DNA from 4 places in the Niameybacter sp. genome. Region 3 is predicted to be linked to each of the others. Evidence: predicted binding sites of a transcription regulator. Region 3 holds the regulator's gene; each other region holds the start of a gene.
The links. Region 3 encodes Rex, which represses fermentation and respiration genes when NADH is low (regulators of the CRP and FNR family bind a similar motif). Its sites were predicted from a motif close to ATTGTTAANTANTTAACAAT; they were not measured.
Positions count from the first base shown of each region.

Region 1 (5,680 bases), on a different contig from region 3:
GGGTTGTCACTACAGTGGCTATTGGTATCGGAACGATTATTCCTTATACTTCACTTGGAACTGTACTTGGAATGTATGCAATGCCTCCTGTTTACTTTGTATGGCTCATCGGAATTATAGTGGCATACATGATGCTTGCTACGCTCTTAAAGAAAATTTATGTAAGAAAATACGGTGAATTACTTTAAGTGGGAGGGACTAAAATGAGTAAAAAAGCATTGGTAATTGGGATGGAAGCAGAGCTATGTACATGGATTTATGAGCAACTTGCAGGTAAAAGAAACGATAATGAAGCGCTTCAAGAACTATTAGAAGGACTAAAGGGACTCAAAGAAATGGAGTACGGCTCATTGATTTTAAGTAGAGATGAGCAAGACACGCTACATGAGGGTATGGAAGAGAAGATTCAAAGTGGAGCGTTGATGATAGATAAGGTCAATAGAAGTGTGTCCTATGGGCAGGACCTCATTCAGCTCACGCCTAAAGAATTTGATATTTTATGCTTACTTGCCAGTAATAAAGGGAAAATTTATTCCAAAGAGCAGATTTACAGTAATGTATGGAAAGAAGCGTATACTTATGATGATAGCAACATTATGGCTCATATCAGAAAGTTGAGGAAGAAGATTGAGCCAGATCCAACCCATCCTATATTTATTCTTACTATATGGGGAGTTGGGTATAAGTTTATCAATCCAGTGCATCTTCCATGAATGGTCGGCTAGAGCCTCTTGGTCAAACAAAATGATGAGTATAGGTAAAGTGAATTTGCCTTACCCATGATTTTGTCAGGCCAAGAGGCTTTTAGTGTTTTGAAGAGAAGGTTTTAATAAATGTTAAAACGTGATAAAATCTTGAAGTAGAGAGTAAAAGAATAATTAGAAATATAAAAGGAGCGTTCACCTTGCCAAACCTATTTGACGGAATCAAGAAAGTTTCAGAAGACGAACTTAGAGAGCAGATTGCCTTACTAGAAACTTTCACTATGACCAACTTATCTAAACAAACAGGACAAAAAGTAGCAAAAAAACTTGTTCAAGCAACTAATCTTGTTGCAGGACTTATGAAAAAGGCACCTTTCCAAGCACCGGAAGTACAGAGTACAGAAGAACTTATAGAAAAAAATAAGCTTCAATGGCAAATGCTAGACCGAGAGGCCTTAGAGCAACATCTTAAAAATGTTTTAAAGCAGAAAAGTCAAAGTCTGAAATCAGGTATTATAGATGCAGATGCTTCAGCAGATGCTCTTTCAGTATTTATGATAGATCAGGCGGCTGAACTTTATGGGATCAAAGAAGAGCTTCTCCCTTCTCAAAAAGCAGATTTGATTAAAAAGTGTTATGAAGATGAGATGAGAGACTTCCAAAAAGAAATCCAACAGGCACTTCAAGCCCAACAAACACAAGCATCTACAGAAGGTATACAAGGGGAAGAAGCAGAGAAGAACCTAGAAGAGGAAGCCTTTGACATTCAAGCTGCTGAACGGATAGATATAGATGCAGAAAGTGATATTCAAGTACATAGTAGTATGCTAAATGAGGAAGTAGAAGGTTACCCTACAGAACAACCACAAGCGCAACAGCTTCTTCGCATGAGGCTAGAACAAAGTATTGGTGCACTCCAGTTGCCACTTGGAAAAAATAAATTAATACGCGAATTATTTGCACAGCTTATAACCCTTAGCGTCTGTCAAGAAGGTGGACAAATGGCTATAGATGAATCAGATTTGCCAAGTTTCCTACCGCTTAGAAATAGACAAAAGCTAGAACAAAATTACCAAGACTTAATGAAACAGCAATATCAAAATGAAGCACACTACCAACAAGTTTTACAAAGCCTCTTAGCGATAGAGGGTGATATTAGTGCTAAAAAGCGAGTTATTGAAAGAGAAGAGCAACAACAAGAAGAAACAAAAGGGCGTATAGAGAAGCTTATAGCAGAAAAGAAAAATCTACAAAGTAAGCTGGATGAGCAAAAAGATGGACTATCTTTATCCCAAGAAGAGGATATTCTAGCACAGCTTCAACAGCTAGAAATGACCGAGCTACGTACAGCCAAAGAAATGAAGATGAAAGAAACGGAAATTATTACCTATGAAGGTATGTTGATGATGAGCAAAGAAGAGATGCGTAGTGCAATTGCTTATATTGATATTTTCACCAGAAAAAAAGAGGACATTACACCAGAGCTTCAAAAGGTACTTGCTAAAAAGGATGATACAGCCCTTCGCATACACAGTGAAAAAGCAGCGAGACAAAAGGCTTTAGAAGAAAAGTGGCAAGCGATTTATAGTGGGTTTAAATTTGAGAAAGAATGTTTACAGACAGTACATACAACCTTTACGCTATATGAGCGCTTAGACATTGAAAGGGCCTTGTTAGAACTTCATAGTATGGAAGATGTGAAGGCACTTAGCTGGGGAGAATTAGAGAAGAAAGACTATGAAAGCTTTAAAATCTTACCAGATGAGCATGAACTCCATCACATGGTGTTTAGTTTAGTAGATGAGACGATAAGTATTATTGTTTATGAGCCACTAGAAGAAGAGCACTTGAAGGCACGTATTGTAAAAGTATTTAAGTACAATGAACATGAACCTGAAAATGAGTAAAATAAAAGAGCTGCCTACGCTGGCAGCTCTTCTGTTTTTTATAGCATAGCTTTGTAAAGGGCAATAATATCCTCTACACTTGTATCTTTTGGATTACCAGGTCTACAAGCATCAGCGTAAGCAGATTCAGCTAAGAAAGTGATGTCTGCTTCTTTTACGATATCTGTAAGTGTAGCTGGGATACCTACATCTTCTGAAAGTTTTTTAACAGCATCAATAGCAGCTTGTCTGTATGTAGCTTGGTCCATAGCATCTACATTTTCTACACCCATAGCACGTGCGATGTCTCTGTATTTTTCTCCTGTAGCTTCAGCGTTATAAGCCATAACTGTTGGAAGGATAATCGCATTTGCTACACCATGAGGTGTATCGTAGAGTGCACCAAGAGGGTGAGCCATAGAGTGAACAATACCAAGACCAACATTAGAGAAGCCCATACCTGCAATATATTGACCAAGAGCCATACCTTCACGGCCTTCATCTGTATTTGCTACAGCACCTCTTAAAGATTCTGAAATAAGTTCAATGGCTTTAATATGGAACATGTCTGACATTTCCCATGCGCCTTGTGTGATATAACCTTCAATAGCATGTGTTAAAGCATCCATACCTGTTGCAGCTGTTAAGCCAGCAGGCATGCTAGACATCATATCAGCATCTACAACAGCGATTGCTGGAATGTCATGTGTATCTACACATACAAATTTTCTGTTTTTCTCTACATCTGTAATAACGTAGTTGATTGTTACTTCTGCAGCTGTACCTGCTGTTGTTGGAACAGCAATAATTGGTACACATGGGTTTTTAGTTGGTGCAACACCTTCAAGGCTTCTTACATCACTAAACTCAGGGTTATTGATGATGATCCCAATGGCTTTTGCTGTATCCATAGCAGACCCGCCACCTACAGCGATAATGTAATCTGCGCCAGAAGCTTTGTAAGCTTCTACACCATTTTGTACATTTTCAATAGTAGGATTTGCTTTAATGTCTGAGTACATTGTGTAGATAAGGCCTGCATCTTCTAAAACTTTTACAACTTTACCTGTTACACCAAATTTGATAAGATCTGGGTCAGAGCAAAGGAAAGCTTTTTGGAAGCCTCGTTTGGTTACTTCTTCAGAAATGTGACAGATTGCACCTTTACCATGATAAGATATTTCATTTAATACGATTCTATTTGCCATTTTATATATCTCTCCCTTAAATATAGAATATGTCAAAATAATAACAATATAAAAAGATTTAAACAAGTTACACAATTGGACAAGTGTAACAAAAGTTACAGAGACAGTCATATGTCACTAGAATAATAGGATATACAAAGGGTACTATTGTATATCAGACAAAAGTAAGGAGAGTTTGATTGGAAGTGCCTCAATCAGTAAGTCTGCTAACTGGTCTGGGGACAGTTCTCTATCCTGATTAATCCAGTTTATCGTCATGGCAATGGAGCCTCTACAATACATTTGAAGGAGAAAATCCGTTTGTGTATCCAGGGCCTGACAATCTAACTTGCTTTTGATAATATCTGAATAAAATTTATAGATACATTCATAGTCGTAATTGATAAGGGAGTTATAGTCGTTAGAGTTAAAGGCTTGTAAGAAGAAAATCTTTTCATCTATAATGAAGTTAAATTTCTCAATAAGGGCTTCTCTTAACGTATAACGAATACCCATTTGTTTAAAGGATTGTTGAACCAACTTTTCAAAGTACCAGTTAACTAAATCATATTTATCTTGGAAATGACGATAAAAGGTTTGTCTCGTCAGCTGACAATGTTCAACAATGTCTTTAACAGTGATTTTATCTAAGGATTGAGTAACCATTAAAGCTTTAATCGCAGTAGCAAATTTATATTTTGTTTTCATAGTAGTATCCATAAGTTGTTCCTTTCACAAAATTACACTTTATTTTAACATTTTATAAGCGGATTTTAAACCTCTATCTTTAGAAACCAAAATAAAGAAATAAATGTGTAATCAGGATAAATTTGTAAAAATAGAGAGAGTTTGTTGACATAATGAGTGGGTTCTTATATAATTCAATATTAATAGGATACCTTTAAGATAGTCCAGAGAGGCTAATAAGGAGTCGTACATTGAACGGTGTATTTATGTCTTAATATCTTAAAGAGGTATTGAGTCTTTTTTTTTGGTGTCCTAGCAAACTAACTAACAGGAGGGCATCATGACAAAATCGAAAAATCAAGTGAATAACTTAGCTATTAAAATGGCGATTGCATTAGGAAGTGGTCTACTTGCTGGAACACTTTTTATCTTTTTAAGAGAGTACCTAGTAGGAAATGGACAAGAAGGGGTATGGAATACTTTAAACTTAGTTCTATTCCAAGATATCAGTAGTAATAGTGAAGCTTTAGGAATCTTTTACATATTAGGGCAGTTGTTTGTAAATGCACTACAACTCGTTATTATTCCAATGGTCTTTACATCTATTGCACTTGCAATGTGCCGCATTACCGATACAAAGAAGCTAGGACGTATTTCTTATAAAACAGTCATGGGATTTTTAGCAACTTCGATTTTTGCCTTAGGATTTGCAGGTGTTATAGGATTCATCGCACATCAAGCGGGTGTTTTCCAAGTGAGTATTAGTAATATCAGTGCTCAAGTAGGAAGCGAAGGGAGAAATCCACTCTTAGTGATCTTAGATGCAGTGCCTAATAACGTGACAGGTGCCTTCACTCAAAACGGAAAAGTATTAAGTATCGTATTCTTAGCTGTTGTAACAGGACTTATTATTCATAAGTTAGAAGGCGAAATTGTGCTCTTGAAAAAACTTTTAGAAGAACTTAATAAAATGATTACAGTATTCTTAAGTTTTGTAATCACAAAGTTTGGCCCAGCTGCTATCTTTGTACTTATTACAAGAACATTTGCCATCTATGGTGTAGAACACTTAAAACCAGCACTTGCTTATGTAGGGATTGTAACGGTTGCACTTCTTGTTTTCTTAGTGGTAGGGTATGCACTCTTTATCCTTCTTGCAACACGCTTAAATCCCATTCCATTTGTAAGAAAGATTGCTAAAGTGGCACTCTTTGGA
Region 1 covers NZ_JAVVQU010000008.1:25,516-31,195, forward strand. The annotation lists gene mgtA (magnesium-translocating P-type ATPase) at 1-188, shown strand, start outside; gene RRY75_RS03790 (winged helix-turn-helix domain-containing protein) at 204-713, shown strand; gene RRY75_RS03795 (hypothetical protein) at 905-2,611, shown strand; gene fucO (lactaldehyde reductase) at 2,650-3,798, opposite strand; gene RRY75_RS03805 (TetR/AcrR family transcriptional regulator C-terminal domain-containing protein) at 3,943-4,485, opposite strand; gene RRY75_RS03810 (dicarboxylate/amino acid:cation symporter) at 4,805-5,680, shown strand, end outside.
Region 1: the regulator Rex is predicted to act here: its motif matches at 3,827-3,846, upstream of fucO (lactaldehyde reductase).

Region 2 (5,680 bases), on a different contig from region 3:
CAACTACCTATTATATACCTCTTAATTCAACTTTCAACTTATGTAAAATATTATTTAATATCGTTATTTTATATTTTCTAAATTAAATTATTTATTTCTTACAATTTTTCTTTATAATAGATACACAATTTGTTGTATTTTAAACCTAATTTCTATTTTGATTAAACACCTGTAAAACTTTGAATAATTTTTTTCATAAATTCTTCATAATTTTTTCTACTTATAAATTCATTTTATAACAAAAGGTCTATAAACCTAGCGTAAACTTGCTAGTTTCATAGACCTTCTGTTTATAGACATTTATAACTCTTCATCAGCTTATAGTCTCTTTAAGTGTTCTTAGTATTGAACGTCCAGGAGACAAAGTCCTTTAGACTTAGCCAATGTTGCATATTCTGGTTTAGTACAAGCCTCAAAGCTTGCTTTCATATCTTCTATAGTATTTTCTCCAAGTCCAACTTCAAGAAGCGCACCTATAATAAGTCTTGGCATATGCCATAAGAAATCATTGGCAGTCACATCAATAGTCACTACACCTTCTTTTTCTTCAATCTCAATCATATGGATTGTGCGCACTGTTGACTTGCCATTTGCTTTTAAGCTTGTAAAGCTTTGGAAATCATGGCTACATTCTAATACTTGTGCTGCTTCTTTCATAGCTTCTATATTTAAAGCATCGTCTTCATGATACGTATACTTTCTGTCAAATACATTTCTTACACGATTGTTGTTGATACGGTAACGATAAGTTTTAGACTTCACATTATATCTTGCGTGGAATCTTTCTCCTACTTCTTCTACTGATTTAACCACAATATCATCTGGTAAAAACTCATAGAGATAATCAAGAACCATTGTCTCACTAAGTTCACATTCTGTTTGGAAGTTTGCCACATAATTTTCTGCATGTACACCTACATCTGTACGCTCACATCCAATAAGTTGAATCTTTTCATGACTCATTTTAGAAAGAACTGCTTCGATTTTACCTTGTATGGTTAAATCATTGTCCTTTTGAGCCTGAAACCCTTTATATCTACTACCATCATATTGAATAACAAGTTTAATATTACGCATTTGCTTACCTTTAATCCTTCATTTATTTTATTTAGTAACGTTTGGCATAGCCACAGCGTTTACAAAGTTCCTCTACAGCTTGACGATTGGAAAAACCTTCATAAATCCTTGTAGCACGCGGACTTTTTAGAATCTCTTCAAGAGATGTTTCATAGATGTTGCCCAGTGGAATATTACCTTCACTATCTAAGCAACAAGGCACTACTGTACCATCTACTAAAATACCTAGTTGGTCACGTAACCCATAGCAAAACATTTGACCCGTATCATCTGCTTTATCTATGTCTGGCCAATCAAACTTTTCTGCCATGTTTAAGTATACATGGTCTTGAAGTTTAAAACTAGGTTTATGTTGAAGTGCTTCACTCAATTGCCCTTGTAAATGAAATGCTTCTTCTAATAAATGTAGAATAGGCATATTTAAAGCATTACTTGCCTTGAGTGTCTCACTATCTTTGTTCCAAAGTCGCATGGAACAAATAATACGTGGCGCTGCCTTATTTACAAATCGTGCAATCTGCTCTACATAAGCGCTTAAATCAACACCTTGGTCATTGGCTTCAAAACTATGCAAAGAGATATTCACTTGTCTTAAGCTCTTTGCCTCAATCAATACATCTTCTACTTCATGAAGGAGCGTTCCATTGGTAGTTAAGTTAACTTCAAGTCCTGCCTCGTAAGCTATTTCTAAAAACAGCCTTAAATCTTTATGCAACGTAGGTTCGCCCATCAAATGTAGATAGATGTAATCTGTATAAGGCTTAACTGCTTCTATAACCTTTTGAAACTGTTCACCGGATAAGATTTCTAGTTTTCTTTTTGTTTTAGGGCAAAAATTGCAACTAAGATTACAAATATTAGTAATTTCTATATATACTTTTTTAAATTGTTTCATTCTATACTCTCTTTTATATACTTTATTTTATAACTTCTGTGAAAATTGGTTCTAAAACTTATCCCCTCTTTTCAATTCCATTGTACTGGTCCTAACTTAATATTTCAAGCCGCTCTAAGTTTTCCTTTCTAAAACTTGATTTCTTTCGCTAGACTCCTAACAACATTTCTCACATCCTCCCTTAATATTTTACAAATAGACTATTCTATCTCCTCTTCTTGTATCCTATTGTCAATCCCCTTTGCTATTTAATTCACATTCTAAACTTATAAAAAATTTTATATTTCTAAATTTCTATGCATTACAAATAGATATTTTCATTAATGTACAATAAAATAGTCTATTTATTAATTTTATATTTAATTCAATCCATAATTATATGACATTTTCGTTGTTTCTCAAACAAATAACCTTTTTTTATTAGATATTTTATACATAAATATAATCTTCATACTAACTTGTTAAATAATTGACAATATTTTTTTCTAATGATATTATTAAACCGTAATAAAAAACTATAACATAATTCAATAAATTAAATTATTATTTTTTCATAAGGGAGGCTATTATTATGGCTACAGAAAAAAACGTTAAAGTAGAAGCACCTGTTGTAGATGCTCAAGCTATGGTAAATGAATTGGTAGAAAAAGCAGACAAAGCACTCGAAGCATACATGAAACTCGACCAAGCACAAATTGATGAGATTACAAAAGCAATGGCACTTGCTGGTCTTTCAGCACAAATGAAACTGGCTAAAATGGCAGTAGAAGAAACAGGTCGTGGTGTCTTTGAAGATAAAGTTACAAAAAATATTTTTGCAACAGAATATATCTATCACAGTATTAAACATGATAAAACTGTTGGTTTAATTGAGGATAATGAAGATGAAGGTTACTTAGAAATTGCTGAACCAGTAGGAATCGTATGTGGGGTTACACCTACAACTAATCCAACTTCAACAGCTATGTTTAAAGCTATTATTTGTGCTAAAACACGTAATCCTATTATCTTTGGATTCCACCCATCTGCCCAAAACTGTTCTCGTGAAGCAGCTATGATTGTTAGAGATGCTGCAATTGCTGCTGGTGCTCCTGAAAACTGTGTTCAATGGATTGACTATCCATCTATCGAAGCAACGACTGCACTTATGAATCATCCAAAAGTAGCTATGATTCTTGCAACAGGTGGTTCTGCAATGGTCCGCTCTGCATACTCAGCTGGTAAACCCGCACTTGGTGTAGGCCCTGGTAACGTTCCTGCTTTCATCGAAAAAACTGCTAACTTAGAACAATCTCTTACAGATCTTATGCTTTCAAAAGCTTTTGATAATGGTATGATTTGTGCTTCTGAACAAGCTGCTATCATCGAAGCGCCTGTATATGACAAAGCCGTAGCCTTTATGAAAAAATTCGGTTGTTACTTTGCAACCAAAGAAGAAATCAAAAAACTTGAACCATTTGTAATCAATCCTCAAAAACAAATGGTTAATCCAGATATCGTAGGTAAATTCCCTTATGAAATTGCTGCACTTGCTGGCATTACTATTCCAAAAGAAACTAAAGTTCTTTGCTGTGAAATTGATGGTATCGGTGCAGATTACCCACTTTCTAGAGAAAAACTTTCTCCAGTTCTTGCTATTGTTAAAGCAAAAGACGTAGAAGATGGTATAAGACTTGCTGAAGCTATGGTTGAACTTGGTGGTCTTGGACATACAGCTGTTATTCATTCAACTAACGAAGCACTTATTGCTGAATATGGTGAAAGACTTAAAGCTTGTCGTATTATTGTAAACTCTCCTTCTGCTTTTGGTGGCATTGGCGATGTTTATAACTCTATGATGCCATCACTTACACTTGGTTGTGGCTCTTACGGACGTAACTCTACTTCTTCAAACGTTACAGCAATGAACTTAATCAATAAGAAAAGGGTGGCAAAAAGACGCGTGAATATGCAATGGTTTAAAATCCCAGAAAAAATCTATTTTGAAGCAGGTTCTGTTCAATATTTATCAAAAATGCCAAACATCTCTCGTGCACTTATTGTAGCTGACCCAATGATGGTTAAACTTGGGTATGTAGACCGTGTAATCTACCAACTTAACAAAAACCCAAACAAAGTTTCTATTGAAATCTTCAGCGAAGTTGAACCCGATCCAGACCTTGAGACAGTAAGAAAAGGTGCTGAAGTGATGCGTTCCTTCCAACCAGACGTTATTATTGCCCTTGGTGGTGGTTCTGCAATGGATGCTGGTAAAGCCATGTGGTTATTCTATGAACATCCAGAAGCAGACTTCGTAGGTATGGCTCAAAAATTCTTAGATATTAGAAAACGTGTTTATAAGTTCCCTCATATGGGTAAAAATGCTAAATTCGTTGCAATCCCAACTACATCTGGTACAGGTTCAGAAGTTACATCCTTCGCTGTTATCTCTGATAAATCTAAGAATATGAAATACCCTCTTGCTGACTATGAATTAACACCAGACGTAGCAATCATCGATCCAGAATTTGTAATGAGTGTACCTGCTGGTCCTACAGCTGATACAGGTCTTGATGTTTTAACACATGCTATTGAAGCTTATGTTTCTGTACTTGCTTCAGATTTTACAGATGCTCTTGCTATGAAAGCTATCCAACTTGTATTTGACTACTTACCACGTTCATATAAATTGGGTGCTAATGACCCTGAAGCCCGTGAAAAAATGCACAATGCATCATGTATTGCTGGTATGGCCTTTACAAATGCATTCTTAGGTGTGAACCACTCACTTGCTCATAAACTTGGTGGCGAATTCCATATTGCACATGGTCGCGCAAATGCAATCCTTCTTCCACACGTTATTGGATACAATGGTGAAACAAATCCTACTAAATTTATGGCATTCCCTAAATACGGTAAGTTTACAGCACCAGAAAGATATGCTGACATTGCTAAAATGTTAGGACTTCCAGCTTCTACTCCAGAAGAAGGTGTTAAATCACTTGTTAAAGCTGTACGTGACTTAATGAAAGAGCTTAACATTCCTTATACCTTAAAAGAAATGGGTATTGATGAAAAAGTATATCTTGATGCCATCAAAGACCTTTCATATAAAGCTTTTGAAGATCAATGTACAACAGCTAACCCAAGACTTCCAAAAGTCCAAGAGTTAGAAGACCTTTACAAACAAGCTTACTACGGAAAATAATTTATTAATTTAATAGAGGCTACCACGAAATGCACGCTTAAAGTGCTATTTCATGGTAGCCTCTATTTCTTATCTTATTGTATTTCAAATAATGTCTTCCATTTCGTAATAAGAAAGTCAATTACTAGGTACATAGGTATCACAACCCAAAACGCCCTTATAACACCCACTTCTTCACCTATTCCATACATCACAAGTATACTTACAAAACTTATAACAATGGCAAGTAACACCCTCACAAAAAGTTCTTTACCTGTATTAAGTTTCATCTTTTTGATAAATAGCATAATACCTACCATTGTTAAAGTAAAACTAATGATTAAGTTTGTCTGTAACGTCTGATACCAGTAATCCGGTAAATAAGAAGGTAACGCGTCTAGCATTGCTTTATTTTCTCCTATCTTATTTACAAGATTAGACCAAAACTCAATATCTGACCACTGATTTGGAATCATATAGGCTGGTAACTGGAATGTAAAAGGTACAAGTTCACTCATCATCCAGGTTGTACAAATAGCAAT
Region 2 covers NZ_JAVVQU010000004.1:106,236-111,915, reverse strand. The annotation lists gene truA (tRNA pseudouridine(38-40) synthase TruA) at 340-1,077, opposite strand; gene RRY75_RS02550 (radical SAM/SPASM domain-containing protein) at 1,109-1,972, opposite strand; gene adhE (bifunctional acetaldehyde-CoA/alcohol dehydrogenase) at 2,544-5,159, shown strand; gene RRY75_RS02540 (ABC transporter permease) at 5,234-5,680, opposite strand, start outside.
Region 2: the regulator Rex is predicted to act here: its motif matches at 2,430-2,449, upstream of adhE (bifunctional acetaldehyde-CoA/alcohol dehydrogenase).

Region 3 (5,680 bases):
ATGCCAGGATATAAAAACTGCCCTACCTTTCCCATTTGAAAAGTGATGGTGCAATCTGCCCTAATTGCTTCACCTAATACATCTCCTGTATCACATGCAATCCCTGAAGGCATATCAATGCTCAGTTTAAAGGCATTTACCTTGTTAACTTGTTGAAGAAGCATCGCTAAGTCCCCTTCTACATTCCTTGTAAGTCCAGTTCCAAAAATACCATCTACTATTACCTCTGCCCATTCCATGTGTTCCTCTTGCTGTTTCCTATCTATCAATACGTTCACACAAGGTATCCCCAACTTTTCACAAATAGCATAATAGCACTTTCCATCCTTTGAAAGCTTGTCTAAAGTTGTTGCAAGGCCAATTCTCACCTGCATACCACCTAAGCATACAAGTTGTCTTGCTAGAGCTAAGCCATCTCCTCCATTATTTCCAGGTCCGCATAGAATAAGGATGCGTTTGCCTTTATGATGAGCCACAACGTATTCAAAAAGCCTACTCGCTGCTTGTTCCATAAGTAGCAGGCTTGGAATATGATACTTGATTAGTGCCTCTTGATCTAGCTGATTCATTTCACTTTTTGTTGCAAGTTTCATCTACATTCCCCTTTTCTGCAATCACAAAAGCCGTAGCATAATCTTTTGTATGTGAAATACTAAGATGTATGTGCGTAATCCCGAGCTCTCTCGCTAGTATCAAGGCTCCTCCATGAAGTTGAATCTCTGGTTTTCCCTTTGTATCCTTTGTCACTTCAATGTCCTTTACTTCAAAATTTACAAACCCCGTACCTAATGCCTTACTCACTGCTTCTTTAGCCGCAAATACACCTGCTATAGATTCAAACTGTAGCTTATCCCCAGTTACTAAACGTGTTTTCTCATTTATTGTCAAAAGTTTCTCCAAAAAGGCTGGCGTACGTAAAGCTACTTTTTTAATACGTTCTACTTCTACTATATCATTCCCTATTCCTACTATCACTTTTTAGAATCCCCCAACTTCTTATCCAATTTATCAATATGCTTATAGCCTACTATATTATGTAAGTACTAGTAAAGGTTAAATTGCCTTGCTCTTTTAAATAGCCTATAAGCTCTTTCTCCTTTTGTTGGATCAAATCATTAGCTATCAACACCTTAACCGTATACTAGTTTTTATCTATAACCCCTTTGACCATTTTTTCTCTTTCTTTATCTTGCTGTACTTTATATATCGTCACGTAAAAGTTACCTAAATAGTTTTATTTAGCAAAAATACTTCCAAGCAAGACTATGTTATCGTCTTACTTGGAAGTATTTAAATAAAATCTCATAATTATTCTTCGCCTTCATTAATCTTATACGCAAGCGTCATTAATGAATGTGAAAGATGTACGTTCTCAACTTGTACACCATCTGGTACAAATAAATCTACAGGTGAGAAGTTCCAAAGTCCTCTTACACCCCAATTAGCCAAATTCTCAGCTGTTTCTTTGACTTTTGTCTTAGGCATTGTCAAAATGGCAATATCTACTTTATGTTCTTTTACGAACGCTTCCATCTGGTCAATATCCATAACTTCTAGGCCACGAATACTCATACCTACAAGTCTTGGATTGACATCAAATAATCCGATTAAATTAAAACCACGTTTTGCAAAAGTTGTATAGTTTGCAAGGGCCTGACCTAAATTACCTACCCCTACAATAATCATACTATGTGTTTTTTCAAGTCCTAGTATTTTTCCTATTTCTTTGTGTAAATATTCTACATTATATCCATATCCTTGCTGTCCAAAACCGCCGAAGTTGTTAAGATCCTGTCTAATTTGAGAAGCTGTAACTTTCATTCTCTCACTTAATTCTCTAGAAGATATTTTAGTTACACCATTGTCTAGTAATTCTGCTAAATTTCTATAATATCTTGGTAATCTACGAATTACTGCCATAGAAATTTTTCTCTCTTCAGTCACATCTTTACCTCCTTCTCTTTCTATTAGTCTAGTATAGCATTTTAGTTTTTTTTTTGTCAATCTGCACCTTCTATTCTTGACTTTTATTTTTACTGATTTTCTGTTAATATGAAACTACATTAACGAGGAGGTTCACTTATGATTGCTAACTGCCATAGTATACGTAAATCTTTTAACGAAGAAGTTGTGTTAAAAGATATTTCATTTCATATAGAAGATACGGAAAAAGTTGCCCTTGTTGGAAATAACGGGGCTGGTAAAACAACTTTATTTAGAATTTTAACAGGAGAACTGTCTTGCGACGGCGGCGACCTTTTCTTTGCCAAAGGTGCAACACTTGGCTATTTAGAACAAAACATGCAATTTAACTCTACTCATAGTGTTTACGAAGAGCTTTTGCATGTTTTTGATGAAGTCATTGCTTTAGAAGAAAAGCTACATCAAATGGAAGAAGAAATTGCAAGAACACATTCCATGGAGCTTACCCACACTTATGATGCACTACGTATGACTTTTGAAAACAAAAAAGGCTATGAATATAAAAGTTTAGTAAAAGGTGTGCTTAAAGGGCTTGGTCTAAAAGAAGAAATCTACAATCAGCCTATCACTACGCTATCAGGTGGACAAAAAACACGTGTAGCACTTGCTAAGCTTCTTTTAGAAGAACCTGATTTACTTCTTCTAGATGAGCCCACTAACCATTTAGATATTGCTGCTACAGAGTGGCTTGAAAACTACTTAAGAAGCTACAAAGGGGCAGTACTTATTATCTCTCATGATCGCTACTTCTTAGATCGTGTTGTTACTAAAGTCATTCACTTAGAGTTTGGACGCGCTATGGTCTATAATGGGAACTACAGTCACTTTATTATTGAAAGTGAAAAAGTTTATGAAGCAGCTATGCATCAGTATGAGAAGCAACAACAAGAAATAGCTAAACAACGTGCTGTCATTGCAAAGCTACGTCAGTTTAATCGAGAAAAATCTATTAAACGTGCTAGAAGCCGTGAAAAACTTTTAGATAAAATAGAAATTATAGACTTACCTATGATTGATGACAAACCCATGAACTTAGTGTTAAGTCCACGTATTACAAGTGGAAATGATGTCCTTACAGTCAAATCACTTGCTAAATCTTTTGAAGATGGCACACTTTTTAGTGGAATTGACTTTGACATCAAACGCGGAGAAAAAGTTGCTATTGTAGGCCCAAATGGTATCGGTAAAACAACTCTCTTCCGTATGATTATGGGGACTTCGGATATCTCTAATGGTACTATCGCTCTAGGTGCTAACGTACATATTGGTTACTATGACCAAGAGCATGCTACTCTAGACTTAAGTGCTACTATTATGGAAGAAATTCAACATACCTATCCTGATCTTACAAATACAGAAATTCGTAATATGTTAGCTAGCTTCCTTTTCACAGGTGAAGATGTATTTAAGCCTATTCGTGCTTTAAGTGGTGGTGAAAAGGGCCGTGTAGCTCTCGCTAAAATCATGCTTTCTAAAGCCAATTTTCTCATCCTAGATGAGCCGACTAACCACCTTGATATGATGTCCAAAGAGGTTCTTGAAAATGCACTTAACCAGTATGAAGGTACCATTCTTTATGTATCTCATGACCGTTATTTTATTAATCAGACAGCTACTAAAGTACTCGATATGGCAAATGACCATATGACCATGTATCTAGGTGACTATGACTACTTTATGGAGAAGAAAAAGGAAGCCCCTGTGAGTATAACCCTCTCTACTTCTTCTGCTTATGCTAAGCCTAGTACGCCTTCTACAAAAGAAGACTGGCAAAAGCAAAAAGAACTTCAAAATCGCATAAAAAAACTGCAGGCTGCATTAAAAGAGATTGAAGCACAGATTGAATCAAAAGAAACTGAAGTGATCACTTTTGATGAACAGCTTTGTCTAGAAGAAATCTATACAGACCCAGATAAATCACGCGAGGTACTTAACCTAAAGGCTCAATCTGAAGCAGATGTGGCTACACTCTATGGCAACTGGGAAACAACTTCGGAAGAACTTGAAAGCTTACTTTAAGTCTAAAACTTATAGTAAAATAGCGCCTCTTCGAGCATACAAGAATCCCCGTAGTGCACTTATACAAGCATTACGGGGATTCTTTATCAATCAATATTAAGATGCATATTGTATTCTACATTTTTAATGTGTTGCTCAATAAGCTTTTCTGCTGTTTCTCCATCCTTATCTCTTAGCGCTAAGTAGATGGCTTCATGCTCTTTCCAAGATTCTTTTGCTCTACCTGGTGTAGAAATAGAAGCTTTTCTTGCCTTCTGCACATAGTGATGAAAATCAGAAAGGATATGGTTAAGCGTTTTACTGCGTGTTGCATTATAAATAATGTCATGGAATTTATGATCAAGCTCTTTAAGTTGATTAAATTCATTTTTCTCAACATAAAAAGCGGTCAAAGCTAAAATTTCTTCCATTTGTCTTAAGTCTTCATCGGTAATTTTAGTTGCTGCTTTTCGAGCAGCTAACCCTTCAAGTCTTGAACGAATAAGATAAATATCTTCTACATCCTCATCCGTAATACCAGCTACAACGGTTTCTTTGTTTGGAATAGAGTGTACTAGTCCTTCAAGTTCAAGTTGTCTAATGGCTTCTCTTACAGGTGTCCTACTTACGCCTAGTTCATTAGCTATACTACTTTCTCGTAATACATCTCCCGGTTGATAGCTCCCATCTAAAATGGCTTCTCTAATTGCATTAAACACTCTTCCCCTTAAAGAAGCTTTATCTGTTCCAGCTGTACTGTAACTCACTTTTTTCCTCCTTACCCGCACCTTTTCGGTACGCGTATCTATGTATACAAACCCTATTCTAACAAATTCTATAAAAAGTGCAATGGTTTTTTCAATATTTAATATGCAATCCATTTTCCATCTTTATCTTTGTAAGAAACAAGGCTTTCTTCTATGCTTCGGTCCTTCAATTTATACGTATCTCCTTGACAAATCAGTTCCATAATCCACTTTAAAGTCACCTGATATTCTTGTTCGTACACTTTGCCACCTGCATCTATTTCTTTGTTACGCATTTTGACCACTTCTAATGTTTCAACTTCTAAGCTTCCTTCTTTTGTCATCTTAATTTCTTGTATTTCAACTTCCATTTTAGCATCTTGCACATCTTTACCTTTGATGAACCAAGCCTCGAACGCCTCTATCAAATGTGGGCCTATTTCTGGTGTAGCAAATTGGGTAATAAATTCACTTTCATGGGTTTTAATGCCTTCTAGATATGCATTATAAAATGCATCCACACTTTTTCTTAGTCTGTCATTGCCTAATGCTGATAAAGTAAGCTCTTCCACCTTAAATTGCTTATTATTTTGTGAAACACTTATATGCTCTTCATAGGGTTCAATATTACCATATTGGTCATAAATCTTTAAAGGATATACCCCTTCTAAAACATTTTCAAAACATACAAATCCATTTTTATTAACTTGCTTTTCTCCACTTAATTCTACAACTGTTCCACTCATACACTCTATGCTTACCTCTACCATTTGATAAGGAATAACTACCTCTGTTTCAGACGGAACATTGATTGTTGTGATATAGTCTTCACACACTTCATCTGGAAAAGTAATGCGCGTTACATAGTTTCCCGGCAATACATTCTTCACTATATACTTATTTTCCTCTTTTGTTGTCACTTGCTCTTGCCCAAACCATACACTTGAGCCAAG
Region 3 covers NZ_JAVVQU010000017.1:35,212-40,891, reverse strand. The annotation lists gene RRY75_RS06520 (NAD(P)H-hydrate dehydratase) at 1-593, opposite strand, end outside; gene RRY75_RS06515 (holo-ACP synthase) at 571-975, opposite strand; gene RRY75_RS06510 (redox-sensing transcriptional repressor Rex) at 1,309-1,944, opposite strand; gene RRY75_RS06505 (ABC-F family ATP-binding cassette domain-containing protein) at 2,083-4,002, shown strand; gene RRY75_RS06500 (GntR family transcriptional regulator) at 4,089-4,748, opposite strand; gene RRY75_RS06495 (hypothetical protein) at 4,847-5,680, opposite strand, start outside.

Region 4 (5,680 bases), on a different contig from region 3:
CAAAATGAAAAGGTGATTTACATCTGATGGACTTCAACTTCCTTTCCAATGGCTACAAGTATGTTGACCACATCTTTGACTACCGTATTTTTCAAGTTAAAGTTAGCAGGAAAATCTGGATTTTGATGGGCTGGGTTAATGGCTTGCCCTACCCAAAATGTAATGTGGGTACTGTCTTCTACAAGCATCTTAGCCAGCCTAGATGCACCATCTAAACCACCTATCCGCACAACGCTAAGTCCTTTTTCTTTATCCTCTAAATATCTAGAAAGGATCTCTTTAGTAGCATTCAAAGTCAAAAGTCCTTCCGTCACTAAATCAATCCCTTCCATGTACCCCATCGGTGGCACTTTGGCATTGTAGTTCTTCAAATCAATTGTAATCGTCTCTTCTATCTCACGGGCTACAATATTCGCTGTTGTACCTCCACATAAGATAACTTTGCCACGGGCTTCTTGAATCTTCTCTATCATAACATGATCACTAGTCTTATTCTTAGGTGGCCCTGTAAACAAATCTAAGTAAGTCCTTTCCTGAAGCTTAATTGCCACAACCGTTGTATCGTCTCCAGGCCTTGAGTCATATAAATTTTCACAGACACCAAGTAAATCTCTTGCAATCATAGGCGCTTCTTGCTCAATCCTCACTAAGTCTTTTAGATACTGGTCAATATGCTCCCACTGCCAACCTAAGTTTAGCGTCATGCCCACGCCTGCATGGACAACACCATCACTAATCATGACTAATGTATCCCCTACACGCATCTTAAAATTACTTTCATAAATCACTTTATTATTAATCGTACGCTTTGTCTTGCGTAAAGGGAATGCCTCCCCTTTTCTGTAATAAAAGACAGGTGGATTGTCGTATTCCACCATATAGACTTCTCCCGTCTCTTTAATTTCTACAATAGTAAAGGTAGAGTAAGCCAACTTTCTTACCTGACACTCTGGAAGTGTATTGGCAATAGTAGAAATGGTCTCCTCAATGCTCGCCCCTTCCTTTAACATGGTGATGGCAATTTTAGAAGTAAGTGTAGCCAAAATATTAGCCTTTACGCCACTTCCTAGTCCATCAGACAAGACAACAATCATCCCCTCTTTTGTCTTAATGGTTTCGACATGGTCACCACAAAGTTCTTCTTGGTATTTATTCATACTATACTTTCCTATATCAATTGAATACCTCACTAGCGGTCACCTTCCTCACTTAATACCTTCTTAAGTTTCATAATGGCTACTTTCGTTTCGGCGGTTGTTTCACCCAATAAGCTCGCAATTTCTTGAGCCACTCGCATTTGCTTATCAATAATAGACTGGGTTACGTCCAAAGTACTTTCTTTCAAGCTAAGTACCTCTTTTTTACGTTTTTCTTCGTCCGTTATATCTGTAAAAATGACTAAAAGAGCTTTTTGCTTTTCTAAATAAATCATATGACGATAAGCAATAAAATCGTAGGTAGGCAATTCTACCTTCTCTTTTTGCGAAGAAGTCTTCGTTTTAAGGGCTACCTCAAAAGGTGTTTTGTCCATAATAATGCTCATGCTCTTACCCTTCATCAGATCCCCTTTATAGCCCAAACGTTGTTGGGCACTTGGATTCATATCTATAAGTTTACAATGTTTATCTAAGATTAAAATACAGTTAGGGGAATTGCAGAAAATTTCATTACTTAGACGCTCTGCTATACTTCTGGTATAAGGCAAGCACATATCAATCTGAGACATACCATGTAAAACAGCAATAGCTTTATCCCTACAGGTCTCATACCCACAAGCACCACAGTTTAACTCATCACTTTTTTCATTTTTTCCCATACTTTCTAAGACTTGTCGGATTTCTTCTTTAGTAGCAGTATAAATTTCTACTTGCTTGTTCTTAAAGTTACGTTCAAAAGAAACTTTTGGATCATAGCATTTCACCATTTCTTTTTCCATATAGGGCTTACGCATAAACTTTTGAATCGCACTAAGCCTTGTAAAGACACTGCCCTCTTGGTTGTGTCCACCAGGTCCTGCGATGCAGCTTTCACTACAAATATTCATTTCAATACAGACGTCTTTGAGCTTGCCTGCTCGTAAGTCGTTTAAAACCTCTTTGCAGTTTTCCATGCCATGGACACGTAGTACCTCTAAATGCTTTTGTTCAATCACTTCTCGAATTCCATTTAGGACACCCCCAACGACAGGGTACTTACTTCCTCTTAAAGTCCCTACTACATTAGGTTCATCTGGCTCCAAACTTTTATAGTCTATAGCTTGTTCTTGAAAGTAGTTGATGATTTCATCAAAGGTAAGCACCGCATCAATGTCACCTTCTACTTCTTCACTTAAGGCTTCACATATTTTAGAGATGCAAGGTCCAATAAAAACGGTATAGGCCTCCTTAGAAACTTCTTTAATCATTCGCCCATGGGCAACCATTGGGGATACAATGGGCATCATGTTTGGAATTAAGTCGGAGTAGTAACGCTCAATCAGTCTAACGGTAGATGGACAACACGTTGTAATAAGCTCTTGCCTCGTGGTTTCTTGTATGTACGTTTCATAAGCTTTAGAGACGACTTCTGCACCTACAGCAGTCTCCTCTATTTGTGTAAAGCCAAGCATGCGTAAACCTGCTATAACCTTACCACTTTCTTCAAAGTAAGCACGATACGAAGGGGCTAGAGACACGACTACCTCTCTCTTTTCTAAAAGGGCATGCTTTACTTGCTCTAGGCTAGACTTGACATCCCTTGCATTTTGAGGACATACAACAAGACAATGTCCACATGCTACACATCTTTCAGTTATAATATGCGCTCGGTCATCTTTGACTTCAATCGCCTTAACTGCACATGTTCTAACACATTTATAACAATTTTTGCAATTTGTACTTGAAAAATTCATTACTTGCATGGTCTCACGCTCCTATAGATTTGTTGGTCAAAAAAGTCCTTTACACCCTCTTTAGGTACACCATAAACCGTTCCATCAATTTCAACTGAAACAGCCTCTGTACAATGGCCTAGGCAAAATGCAGCCTTCAGTACAACTTGCTTTTCTAGATGATACATCTTAATAAATTCTTGAAGTGCTTCTATCACTTCATGAGATCCTTTTACATAACAAGCACTACCTACACATACTTTGACTTCCATAGACTCACCCCTGAATAGTCTAAATTTTAACAAACACTATGAATTCATTATAATCTTTCTTTCAAATCCAATCAACCCTTCTACCAATATTAGCCCATGTTATTTTTACATACTAAATAAGGGATATTACGCAACTTCAACCAAGTGTAACATCCCTTATTTCTATATGCTTTTATACTTTTTATTTAATGTTCAACCATATTATGAATCCATTTGTTAGACTTAAAGCGCCACATACAAAGGATTGATTTTACGACTTCTTCCATCACCAACATCATCACGACAAATTCTAATTGTAAGTTGAAGACATATACCCCTAAGAAAGAAAGGGGTACACCTATTCCCCACATAGTACAAGCCTCAAGAATAAGAGAGCACTTTGTATCCCCACCTGCTCTAAAGATCCCTACAATCATAACCACTGCATAAATTCTTGGAATGATGATAACTGCATTAATACGTAGGATATTCATAGTAACACTTGCCACTTCTGGTGTTACGTTAAAGCAACTTACAACAAGCGGTGCCGTTACCGCTATACTTAACGCAATAAATAATCCAAGACCGGTAGATAAAATCATAATACGTTTGGCATAGAGCTTCGCCTTTTCTATCTCACCTTCTCCAATGGCATTTCCTACTATAGTCAGTACTGCAGCTGCAATAGCAAAGATAACAACTAAGAAAAAGTTGGTAATCGTATTTACAATTTGAATACTTGTTACTGCTGCAGACCCAATATGTCCATAAGCCTTTGTATAGATAATTGTTCCAAGTCCCCAACATAACTCATTTACAGTAATGGTTAACATGAGTTGTGATGCTTTAGTAACCAAATCCTTTGGTATACTAAAAAGTTCTTTAAGTGTTGCTGCTAACTCATACTTTCTCACATAGACAGTCCCTACAATGATGACTGTTTCTACAATACGTGCAAGTAATGTAGCAAGTGCTGCTCCTGCTACACCCATAGGTTCTACAATGCCAAAACCAAAAATGAAAATGGCATTAAAGATAATATTGATAACTACTGCTACTGCACTTGCAGCCATGGGTAGCTTTGTACGTCCTATACATCTTAACCCATAGCTATAGGCAAAGGTTATGGCTGTGAGCACATAACTAAAAGATACTATTTTAATGTAGCTTGTTCCAAGCTCTAAAATTCTAGGCTCTTTGTTAAAGAAGCCTATCATTTGAGTCGGGAAGCTTTGTACCACCCATGTAATGGCTAAAGCATAAACTGCACCTACGCCAAGTGCTAGCCCTAACATACGCTTAATATTCGTTATATCTTTTTTACCCCAATATTGAGAGATAAAAACACCTGCACCTGCACAAATCCCTGTAAGTCCTACCATAATCAACAAGAAAATTTGATTAGCGAGTCCTACTGCCGCAATTTCTCCTTCACCCAATCTTCCTATCATTAGTGTATCTATCATATTCAATGATGAGCTAATAAGATTTTGAATCATAATCGGTATCGCAATGGTAAATAATAATTTAAAGAATTCCTTATCTTTGGTCATATCTTTTATAAGTCGTATCATCTTGTCTTCCGTCCCCCTTCATAGCCTCTTTCATATCAAACTCATTCTATATTAACCTAAATATGTATTACCGTCTAGTTTTTTCACTTTCTAAGTATACTTGTCTCTTTCTTTTATTGCTCTAGCCTATTGGAATTCACTTATCAGACCTAAAGTGCCCTATACACAATAGAACCTTAACTTCTTCTTGCAGCATCCTAACTAAAAAGGACCAGATACTTTATGTACCTGATCCCTTCAACACCCTATAGTACGGTAATGTCTTAACTTAATGACGGCGTCCTACATGGGTCATCTTTCTTTTACTTATTTAGTTGTAAGCCAAGACATTACTTTTGCTTTAATAGCAATTCGAAGCATTTTTCCTTCTTCTTTGGTAATTTGTTTATTTTTAACACCTTCATCAATGGCGTTGTAGTATTGTTTCAATAAAGCTTTTTTGAAGCGTGGCACTTTTATATTACGCATTTCAAGAACTTCTGGAAGCTTCTTACCTTCTTTAATCATGACTTCTAGCTCGTCATTTGGAATACCTAATTTGCAAAGTGCATTTTGAATCACCTTGAAGTTATCAATGACAAAAGGTGTTTGTTCGTTGCTTCTTGCTTCTTCTTTCTTAACTTCTTCTGGTGCTTGTTGTGCAGGTACTATCACTTTAGCTGGTACTGTTCTAGTATGTTTGTCTTCTTGTGGTGTTGGAACAGCTTCACTTATTTCTAGATTTATATAAGTAGTAGGTTTTGGAGCTGGTTTAGGCTTACTCACATTTGCCCTTGGTGTTGCTGTACAAGCCATTACTGAATTGATACACATAATCCATACAAAGGCCATACTTACGATTTTTAATGCAAATTTCTTCATCTTTTGCTTCACTCCTTTAGACTTAATATAGAGATAGGATATGGAAATTTATACTTTTTATCCTCCCAAAATCTAGAAATGTATATTTTACTAAATATTGGGCAATCTATATTTAAATCATTTAC
Region 4 covers NZ_JAVVQU010000012.1:13,432-19,111, forward strand. The annotation lists gene RRY75_RS05005 (SpoIIE family protein phosphatase) at 18-1,157, opposite strand; gene RRY75_RS05010 ([Fe-Fe] hydrogenase large subunit C-terminal domain-containing protein) at 1,190-2,899, opposite strand; gene RRY75_RS05015 (NAD(P)H-dependent oxidoreductase subunit E) at 2,890-3,141, opposite strand; gene RRY75_RS05020 (MATE family efflux transporter) at 3,327-4,694, opposite strand; gene RRY75_RS05025 (hypothetical protein) at 5,001-5,555, opposite strand.
Region 4: the regulator Rex is predicted to act here: its motif matches at 3,156-3,175, upstream of RRY75_RS05015 (NAD(P)H-dependent oxidoreductase subunit E).